One region of the Bradyrhizobium sp. ma5 genome, then DNA from elsewhere that is predicted to be linked to it. Evidence: riboswitches for the same ligand, from Rfam matches in the RefSeq annotation. Region 1 holds a riboswitch; the other holds the start of a gene.
What was found. A riboswitch is a leader RNA that binds a small molecule or an ion and turns the genes downstream of it on or off. The one in region 1 is predicted to bind S-adenosylmethionine.
Positions count from the first base shown of each region.

Region 1 (4,413 bases):
GCCTCACATCTCGCTTCGCTCGCTGTGAGCCGACCCTCCCCCTCCAGGGGAGGGTGATCTGTGTCTAGCCGATTGACCAGACGAACGGCGCGCCGGCGGCGCCATTCGGCTCCAGATGCACCGGAATATGCCGTCCGCAGCCGGCCGCCAGCCCTTCGAACAAGCCTGTCAGGACGCTGGCGCAGGCCGGATGATAATCGGCCACATCCGCCATCAGTTTCCAGCCCTGCTGGCGGATCTCGAACTGGCCCTCGGACTCGCTGATCTCAGCAGCATCGTCCTGCGACTCGAAGAGAGTGCGCAGGAATGCGGCAAATTCCGTGGCACGGCCACGACCGCCGCCGAGCGCCTGCGCGACCTCGTCGAAATACTGCATGCCAATCAGCCTGCCGGTGAGATGCAGCAGATAGCTCGCATCCTCAGGCCCGAACACCTGGACGATGACGGGCGCGGCCGTCTTCACATATTCCATCGCGTAGTTGCGATAGGCCTTTTCCAGCCGCGGCTTCGGCCAGCTGTCGACCGGCAGCGCCGGCGCGGTCTTCGGGTCGAACAGCGGCGCCTCGAGGTGGCGCGCGAACACCAGGCGCTGGTCGAGCTCGAGCGGATGATCGTATTCGCAGTAATAGCCCTCGAGCCCGTCCTGGCCGTCGACGCTCTGCTTGGTGCAGACGAAGCCGAGCCTGAGATCGCCGAGGGCTGCACCGTTGTTGGCGTGCCAGCCGCGCAGCATCGCGCGCGAGACCTCGCCGGGCACTCCGCAGATCGCCGTGCCCTTCCAGATCCAGCGCGGCGGCGGATAGCGGATCCAAGCCTTGCGGTCGGACTCGTACATGTATTCGACATGCACGCCGCCGATCCAGTTGGAGAGATAGTGATACTGCGCGGCCGCGACCGCAGGCGGCAGGCCGTCGAGGCCGAGCTTCTTCAAGCCGGGCAGGAAGCGCTCCTGCTGCTGGCGGCGAAACACGCGGAAGACGAACTCGGCGGCATCGGCGGTGCCGCGCCGCGTGACCACTGTGAGGATCAGCCCGGTGAAGAAGGCGTGATAGAGATCGGCGACGCTGCGCCACTTCCGCCACTGCGCTTCCTGCTGCGCTGAATCTGTTGCGGCGCTCATGTTCGCTCCCGGCTTGTTGTTTTCTGGACTGTGTCATCACCGGCGCGGCGACGCAACCAAACCCAAGCGCAGTGTCATCGCCCGACTTGATTGGGCGATCCAGTATTCCAGAGACAGTCGTTGTCGATCGAGAGGCCGCGGCGTACTGGATTCCCCGCTTTCGCGGGGAATGACAGCGGAGGACGACGCGAAATCCGGACTACGGAATTACACGCGAAAATGCTTGGAGAGCTTCAAGCCCTGCGCCTGATAGTTCGAGCCGATGCGCTGGCCATAGAGCGCGTCCGGGCGCTCGAGCATGCGTTCATAGACGAGGCGGCCGACGATCTGGCCATGCTCGAGAATGAACGGCACCTCGCGCGAGCGCACTTCAAGCACGGCGCGCGCGCCCTTGCCGCCGGCGCCGGCATAACCGAAGCCGGGATCGAAGAAGCCGGCATAGTGGACGCGGAATTCGCCGACCAGCGGATCGAACGGCACCATCTCCGCGGCGTAGTCTGGCGGCACCTGCACCGCCTCTTTCGAAGCCAGGATGTAGAACTCGCCGGGATCGAGGATCAGGCTGCCGTCGGGCCGCGCCTTGATCGGCTCCCAGAATTCCTCGACCGAATAGCCGCCGCGGCGATCGACATCGACCACGCCGGTGTGGCGCTTGGCGCGATAGCCGACGAAGCCGCCGGAGTTCTCGCCGGACAGATCGACCGAGAGCGCGACGCCGTGGGTAAGGTCGGCATTGTCGGCATCGACCAGCCGCTCGGCGGCATGCAGCGCGTCGAGCTCGTCGGCAGTCAAGGTCGCCTCGCCGATCCGGAAACGGACCTGGCTGAGCCGCGAGCCCTCGCGCAGCAGCACGGGAAACGTCTTTGGGCTGATCTCGGCGTAGAGCGGACCGTGATAGCCGGCACCGATCATGTCGAAGCGGCGGGTGCCGTCGGCGATCACGCGGGTGAAGACGTCGAGCCGTCCGGTCGAGCTCTTCGGGTTGGCCGCGGCCACGATCTCCGGCGGCAGCGCGAGGCTCTCCAGCAGCGGCACGATGTAGACGCAGTTGGTCTCCAGCACCGCACCGTCGGAGAGATCGATCTCGTGCAGCTTGAGCTGGTCGATCCGCTCGGCGACGGTGGCGCCGGGCCCCGGCAGGAAGCTGGCGCGGACGCGGTAGGCGATGTCGCCGAGGCGCAGGTCGAGGCTCGCCGGCTGGATCTGGCTCTCGACAAAGTCGTAGACGGGCAGAATGAGGCCGGCCTCCGCCATCTCCGCGATCATGCGGTCGGGCAGGATTCCGTTGGATTCATCTTCCAGCGTGAACGACACGTCGCGGTCCCTCGGCGATCCCTCGAGATGGCCCAAAATCATACTCCGAGCGGCCACCAAGCCCCAAATTATGGGCTTTTACGGGTTATCCGATGACCGTCTTGACGGAAAGGGCGCGAGGGAATATCAGCTGCACTTATCCCGTGGTGATTTGAGCCGGCCGGCTTGCAGCCACGTTAAATAAGTCGCTAAACAGGCCGGGGACAGTGTGATCCCGGCTTGTGGAGGTTTCTCCAGGCCGGTTTTTTTGTGGCCAGTTTCCGAGGGAAATGGCCACTTCGGAGGTCACATGTCTGAATCCAAGTCTTCTGAATCCAAGTCTACTGCCCACTTCCGTCCTGAAACCCGCCTCGTCCATGGCGGCACGCTCCGCTCGCAATTCGGGGAGACGTCGGAAGGGCTGTTCCTCACCCAGGGCTATGTCTACGACACCGCCGAGCAATGCGAGGCGCGCTTCAAGGGCCAGGATCCCGGCTTCATCTATTCGCGCTATTCCAACCCGACCATTGCGATGTTCGAGCGCCGCATGATCGAGCTCGAGGGCGCGGAAGCCGCGCGCTCGACCGCGACCGGCATGGCCGCGGTGACCACCGCGATCCTCGCACCGCTGAAGGCCGGCGATCACGTGGTGGCATCGAAGGCGCTGTTCGGCTCCTGCCTCTACGTCGTGCAGGACCTGTTGCCGCGCTACGGCATCGAGACGACGCTGGTCGACGGGCTCGATCTCGACCAGTGGCAGCGCGCATTGCGGCCGAACACCAAGACCTTCTTCCTCGAGAGCCCGACCAATCCGACGCTCGACGTGCTCGACATCGGTGCGATCGCAGAGATCGCGCATAGCGGCGGCGCACGGCTGATCGTCGACAATGTGTTCGCGACGCCGATCTGGCAGAGCCCGCTGTCGCTCGGCGCCGACGTCGTGGTCTATTCGGCGACCAAGCATATCGACGGCCAGGGCCGCTGCCTCGGCGGCGTCATCCTGTCGTCGGAAGCTTTCATCGCCGAGCACATCCACAATTTCATGCGCCAGACCGGCCCGTCGCTGTCGCCGTTCAACGCCTGGGTGCTGTTGAAGGGACTCGAGACGCTCGGCATCCGCGTCCGCGCGCAGACCGAGAACGCGGCGAAGATCGCCGAGGCGCTGGCCAACCATCCGAAGATCACACGGCTGGCCTATCCCGGCCGCCCCGATCATCCGCAGGCCGACACGGTGAAGAAGCAGATGGGCGCCGGATCGACGCTGGTCGGCTTCGAGGTGAAGGACGGCAAGGCCGGCGCCTTCCGTTGCCTCAACGCGCTGAAGATCTCGCGCATCTCCAACAATCTCGGCGATGCCAAGAGCCTGGTGACGCATCCCGCGACCACGACGCATCAGCGCCTGGCGCCGGAGGCCCGCGCCGAGCTCGGCATCAGCGAAGGCTTCATTCGCTTCTCGGCCGGGCTCGAACATCCCGACGATTTGATCGAGGATTTTGAGCGCGCGCTGGAGCAGGTTTGAGGCCGGCGTAGAAACCCCAAAGCGAACTGAGCTCCCTCTCCCGCTTGCGGGGGAGGGTCGGGGTGGGGGCTCTTTCCGCGAGTCACATCGTGGAGAGAGCCCCCACCCGCCGCGCTCCGGCGCGCAAGAGCGCTGCCGAGCGCGTCGGCCTACCCCGCATGCGGGAGAGGCGAAGCAAGAGAGCCTTACGTCGCAGCCGTCGTCACGCCGCCGTCGACCACGATGGTCTGGCCGGTCATGAAGGTCGAGGCATCGGAAGCGAGATAGGCCACCGCGCCCGCGATCTCGTCGGGCTCGCCGATGCGCCGGAGCGGTGTCGATGCGGTGCGGCGCTTCAGATTGTCCGGATCCTCCCACAGCGCGCGGGCGAAATCGGTCTTCACCAGACCCGGCGCCACGCAGTTGACGCGCACGCCCTTCGGGCCCCATTCGCCGGCGAGGCTGCGGCACAGCGCGAAGTCGGCCGCCTTGGAGATGCCGT
Region 1 is NZ_CP170156.1:8,357,020-8,361,432, forward strand. Features, by position in the region: gene ACE103_RS39525 (hypothetical protein) at 65-1,120, opposite strand; gene ACE103_RS39530 (2'-deoxycytidine 5'-triphosphate deaminase) at 1,328-2,386, opposite strand; SAM riboswitch at 2,568-2,647, shown strand; gene ACE103_RS39535 (O-succinylhomoserine sulfhydrylase) at 2,724-3,932, shown strand; gene ACE103_RS39540 (SDR family NAD(P)-dependent oxidoreductase) at 4,118-4,413, opposite strand, start outside.

Region 2 (4,413 bases), 1.7 Mb from region 1:
TCGATGCTGCGCATCGCCCCGGAATGACGAGCGTGCGCAGCTACCTACTTCCCCTTCTCGCCCCGACTGAGCAGGAACACGCCCTGCTCGCCGAACATGTTCCACACCCACCAGGGCAGGTTGAGCGGCACCGGACGGCCGTAGAGATCGAGCGCCACCGCGCGCTCCATCTTGACATTGATCTGCTCGCAGAGCTCCACGAAGTCCTTGATGGTGCAGAAATGGATGTTCGAGGTGTCGTACCAGCTCGCCGGCAGATTTTCGGTGCGCGGCATGTGGCCGCCGATCAGCAGCTGCAGGCGCATCTTCCAGAACCCGAAATTCGGGAACGAGACGATGGCGCGCTGGCCGATCCGCAGCAGGTTCTCCAGCACCACCTTGGGCTGCCGCGTCGCCTGCAGGGTCTGCGACAGGATGACATAGTCGAACGCGTCATCGGGATAGTTGACGAGGTCGGTGTCGGCATCGCCCTGCACCACCGCGAGGCCCTTGGCGACGCAGCCATTGACGCCCTCGCGGGACAGCTCGATGCCGCGGCCGTCGATGCCGCGGCTCTCCAAGAGCTGCAACAGCTCGCCATCGCCGCAGCCGACGTCGAGCACGCGCGAGCCCGGCCGTACCATCTCGGCGACCAGGAGATGATCCCTGCGATAGCCGCCAGTCCGCTCCGGCGCAACGCCCGGCAAGGGCAGTGTCTGCTGCATGCTCATGACTGGCCGCCGTCTTTCAGTCCGCGCGCCTTGCCTGCGGCCTGCAGGAAAGCGCGGGAGATCTCCAGGAACTCCGGCACGTCGAGCAGGAACGCGTCATGGCCGCGATCGGTTTCGATCTCGGCGAACGACACCCGCGCGCTCGACGCGTTCAGCGCATGCACCAGCGCGCGCGATTCCGAGGTCGGAAACAGCCAGTCGCTGGTGAACGACACCACGCAGAACCGCGTCTTGATGCCGGCGAACGCATTCGCCAGCGCGCCGTTGTGATCGGCGGCGATGTCGAAATAATCCATCGCGCGCGTGAGATACAGATAGCTGTTGGCGTCGAAGCGCTCGACAAAGGACGAACCCTGGTAGCGCAGATAGCTCTCGACCTGGAAATCCGCATCGAACGAGAAGGTCGGCAGCTCGCGGTCCTGCATCCGCCGTCCGAACTTGCGATGCAGCGCGGCGTCCGAAAGATAAGTGATGTGCGCGGCCATCCGCGCCACCGCCAGTCCGCGATGCGGATGGGTGTCCTCGTCGACATAGCGGCCGCCGCGCCAGTCCGGATCGGCCATCACGGCTTGGCGGCCGAGCTCGTGGAACGCGATGTTCTGCGCCGAGTGGCGCGTCGAGCAGGCGATCGCGAGCGTCGAGAACACGCGCTCGGGATAGGCCGCGGTCCATTGCAGCACCTGCATGCCGCCCATCGAGCCGCCGATCACACAGAACAGCGTCGTGATGCCAAGGCGATCGATCAGCATCGCCTGCGCGCGCACCATGTCGGGGATCGTGATGATCGGGAAATCGAGCCCCCACACCTTGCCGGTCGCGGGGTTCAGCGACGCGGGCCCGGTCGAACCCATGCAGCCGCCGATCACGTTGGAGCAGATGATGAAGTATTGTTCGGGATCGATCGGCTTGCCGGCGCCGACCATGGTGTCCCACCAGCCGGGCTTACCGGTGACGGGATGGGTGTTGTTGACGTGCTGATCGCCGGTCAGCGCGTGGCAGATCAGGATCGCGTTGGATCTGTCGGCATTAAGCTCGCCATAGGTCTGATAGGCGATCTGGAAAGGCGCGAGATCGATGCCGCAATCCAGCTTCAGCGGCTGATCCATGCCGAACTTCGCCACCAATGACGACGGGTGATCGGTCTCATGGGCGCGATCATCGCTCTGGGTTTGCGGTATCGGACGCACGTTGCTCATCTAGGCGACCCTGCCCTCGCGCGGGAGGGCTCGAACAGAAATCAGGCCATAAAAAACCCGGCCTGAACAAGGTTCGGCCGGGAGCTGATCTGTCCCCGGCCTGTTTAGCGAGTTGTTTAACGTGGCTGCAAGCCGGCCGGCTCAAATGACCACGGAGTGCAGCGAACCTAGTCCTCAGGCCCCCCGTCGTCAAGGCGGCCAGCGAACGTCCCCTTGCCGGAGGCCATAGTTAACCGTTTGCGCAAGGCTGGACCGCGAGGTTTCTCTTTGCTTTCGCCGGCCGTCTTTCCTAATCAGGGACCCTGTCCGGCGCGGCATCGGGCCGCCCGGACGACAAGGTTTGAGAGCATGTCCAACCCACCCCCGTCGCCGCCCTCGCTGCAGGAGCTGCGCAAGGAGATCGATGCGATCGACGAGCAGGTTCACCGCCTGCTGATGGCGCGCGGCGACATCATCGACCGCCTGATCCAGGTCAAGAAGACCCAGGAGGTCGGCTCGGCGTTCCGTCCGGCGCGCGAGGCCAGCATGATGCGCGAGCTGGTGCGGCGCCATCGCGGCATCCTGCCGCTCGACACCATCGAGGGCATCTGGCGCGTCATCATCTCGACCTTCACCTACGTGCAGGCGCCGTTCGCCGTGCATGCCGATGTGTCCGTCGGCGAGTCGGCGATGCGCGACTCGGCGCGGTTTCATTTCGGCTTCGTGGTGCCTTACGTCTCGCATTTCAGCGCGCAGGCAGCGGTCGAGGCCGTGACGAAATCGAAGGGCGACCTCGCGCTGGTCTCCGCGATCGCCGGCCGCACACCGTGGTGGAATGCGCTCGAGGCCGACGGCGCGCCGAAGATCATCGCGCGGCTGCCGTTCCTCGAACGCGCCGACCATCCCGCCGCGCTGCCGGTGTTCCTAATCTCGCGGGTCGCCGACGACGCCATGGTGACCGAAGTGCAGATCTGGAGCGTGCGCGTCTCAGGCTGGAACGCCGATGTTGCCCGAGCGCTCGCCCCGCTCGCCGAGATCGTCGCGGTCCCGGACACCGCGTTCGACGGCGCGGCCTTGCTGGTCTCGGTCACCGGCCACGATTTCGAGAAGATCAAGCTCGCCCTGATCGAGGCCGGCGCCTCGGTGCGCTCTTCGGCCCTCGTCGGCAGCCACGCAACGCGCTATACGGTGCCCTCTAACGGGTCGGCCAGAAGCTAGCCGCCTGTATATCCGGAGTTGATGATGTCCCGCCCCGTGCCGAATCCCGGCATCCTCGATATTGCGCCCTACACGCCCGGCAAGAGCCCGGTGCCGGAACCGGGCCGCAAGGTGTTCAAGCTGTCTGCCAACGAGACGCCGTTCGGCCCGTCTCCGAAGGCCATCGCGGCCTACAAGGGCGCGGCTGACCATCTCGAGGACTATCCGGAGGGCACCTCGCGCGTGCTGCGCGAGGCGATCGGCCGCGCTTATGGGCTCGATCCGGACCGCATCATCTGCGGCGCGGGCTCCGACGAGATCCTCAATTTGCTGGCGCACACCTACCTCGCGCCCGGCGACGAAGCGATCTCGACCACCCACGGCTTCCTGGTCTACCCGATCGCCACGATGGCGAACGGCGCGAAGAACGTGATCGCGGCCGAGACCAATTTCACGGCTGACGTCGACGCCATCCTCAAGGTGGTGACGCCGAAGACCAAGTTGGTCTGGCTCGCCAACCCGAACAATCCGACTGGCACCTATATCCCGTTCGACGAGGTCAAGCTGCTGCGCGCCGAACTCCCGTCGCATGTGCTGCTGGTGCTCGACGCCGCCTATGCCGACTACGTCTCGCGCAACGACTACGAGCTCGGCATCGAGCTGGTCGCGACCACCGACAACACCGTGGTGACGCACACCTTCTCGAAGATCCACGGCCTCGCCGCGCTGCGGATCGGCTGGATGTTCGGCCCGGCGCATATCGTCGATGCCTGCAACCGCATCCGCGGCCCGTTCAACGTCACGACGCCGGCGATGCTGGCGGCGGTAGCGGCGATCGAAGACACTGCGCATGTGCAGATGTCGCGGACGCACACCGAACAGTGGCGCAACTGGCTGACCGAGGAGATCGGCAAGCTCGGACTCAAGGTGACGCCGAGCGTCGCCAATTTCGTGCTGATCCACTTCCCGGCCGACACGGGCAAGACCGCGGCGGAAGCCGATGCCTATCTCACGCGGCGTGGCCTCGTGCTGCGCGCGCTCAACAATTACAAGCTGCCGCATGCGCTGCGCATGACCATTGGCACCGAGGAAGCCAACCGCCTCGTGGTCGAGGGCCTGCGCGACTTCCTGGCCGGAAAGTGAACACCGACGTGACCACGGCTCCGATCTTCAATCGCATCGCCCTGATCGGCTTCGGCCTGATCGGCGGCTCGATCGCGCGCGGCGCGCGCGCGCAAGGCCTGGTCGGCGAGATCGTGACCACCGCGCGCTCGGAGAAGACGCGCGCCCGCGTCGCCGAGCTCGGCATCGTCGATCGTGTCGTCGAGACC
Region 2 is NZ_CP170156.1:989,986-994,398, reverse strand. Features, by position in the region: gene metW (methionine biosynthesis protein MetW) at 45-710, opposite strand; gene ACE103_RS04570 (homoserine O-acetyltransferase) at 707-1,906, opposite strand; SAM riboswitch at 1,990-2,069, opposite strand; gene ACE103_RS04565 (chorismate mutase) at 2,255-3,103, shown strand; gene hisC (histidinol-phosphate transaminase) at 3,128-4,225, shown strand; gene ACE103_RS04555 (prephenate/arogenate dehydrogenase family protein) at 4,234-4,413, shown strand, end outside.
Region 2: linked by a shared signal. The riboswitch ahead of ACE103_RS04570 (homoserine O-acetyltransferase) and the one ahead of ACE103_RS39535 (O-succinylhomoserine sulfhydrylase) in region 1 are both predicted to bind S-adenosylmethionine.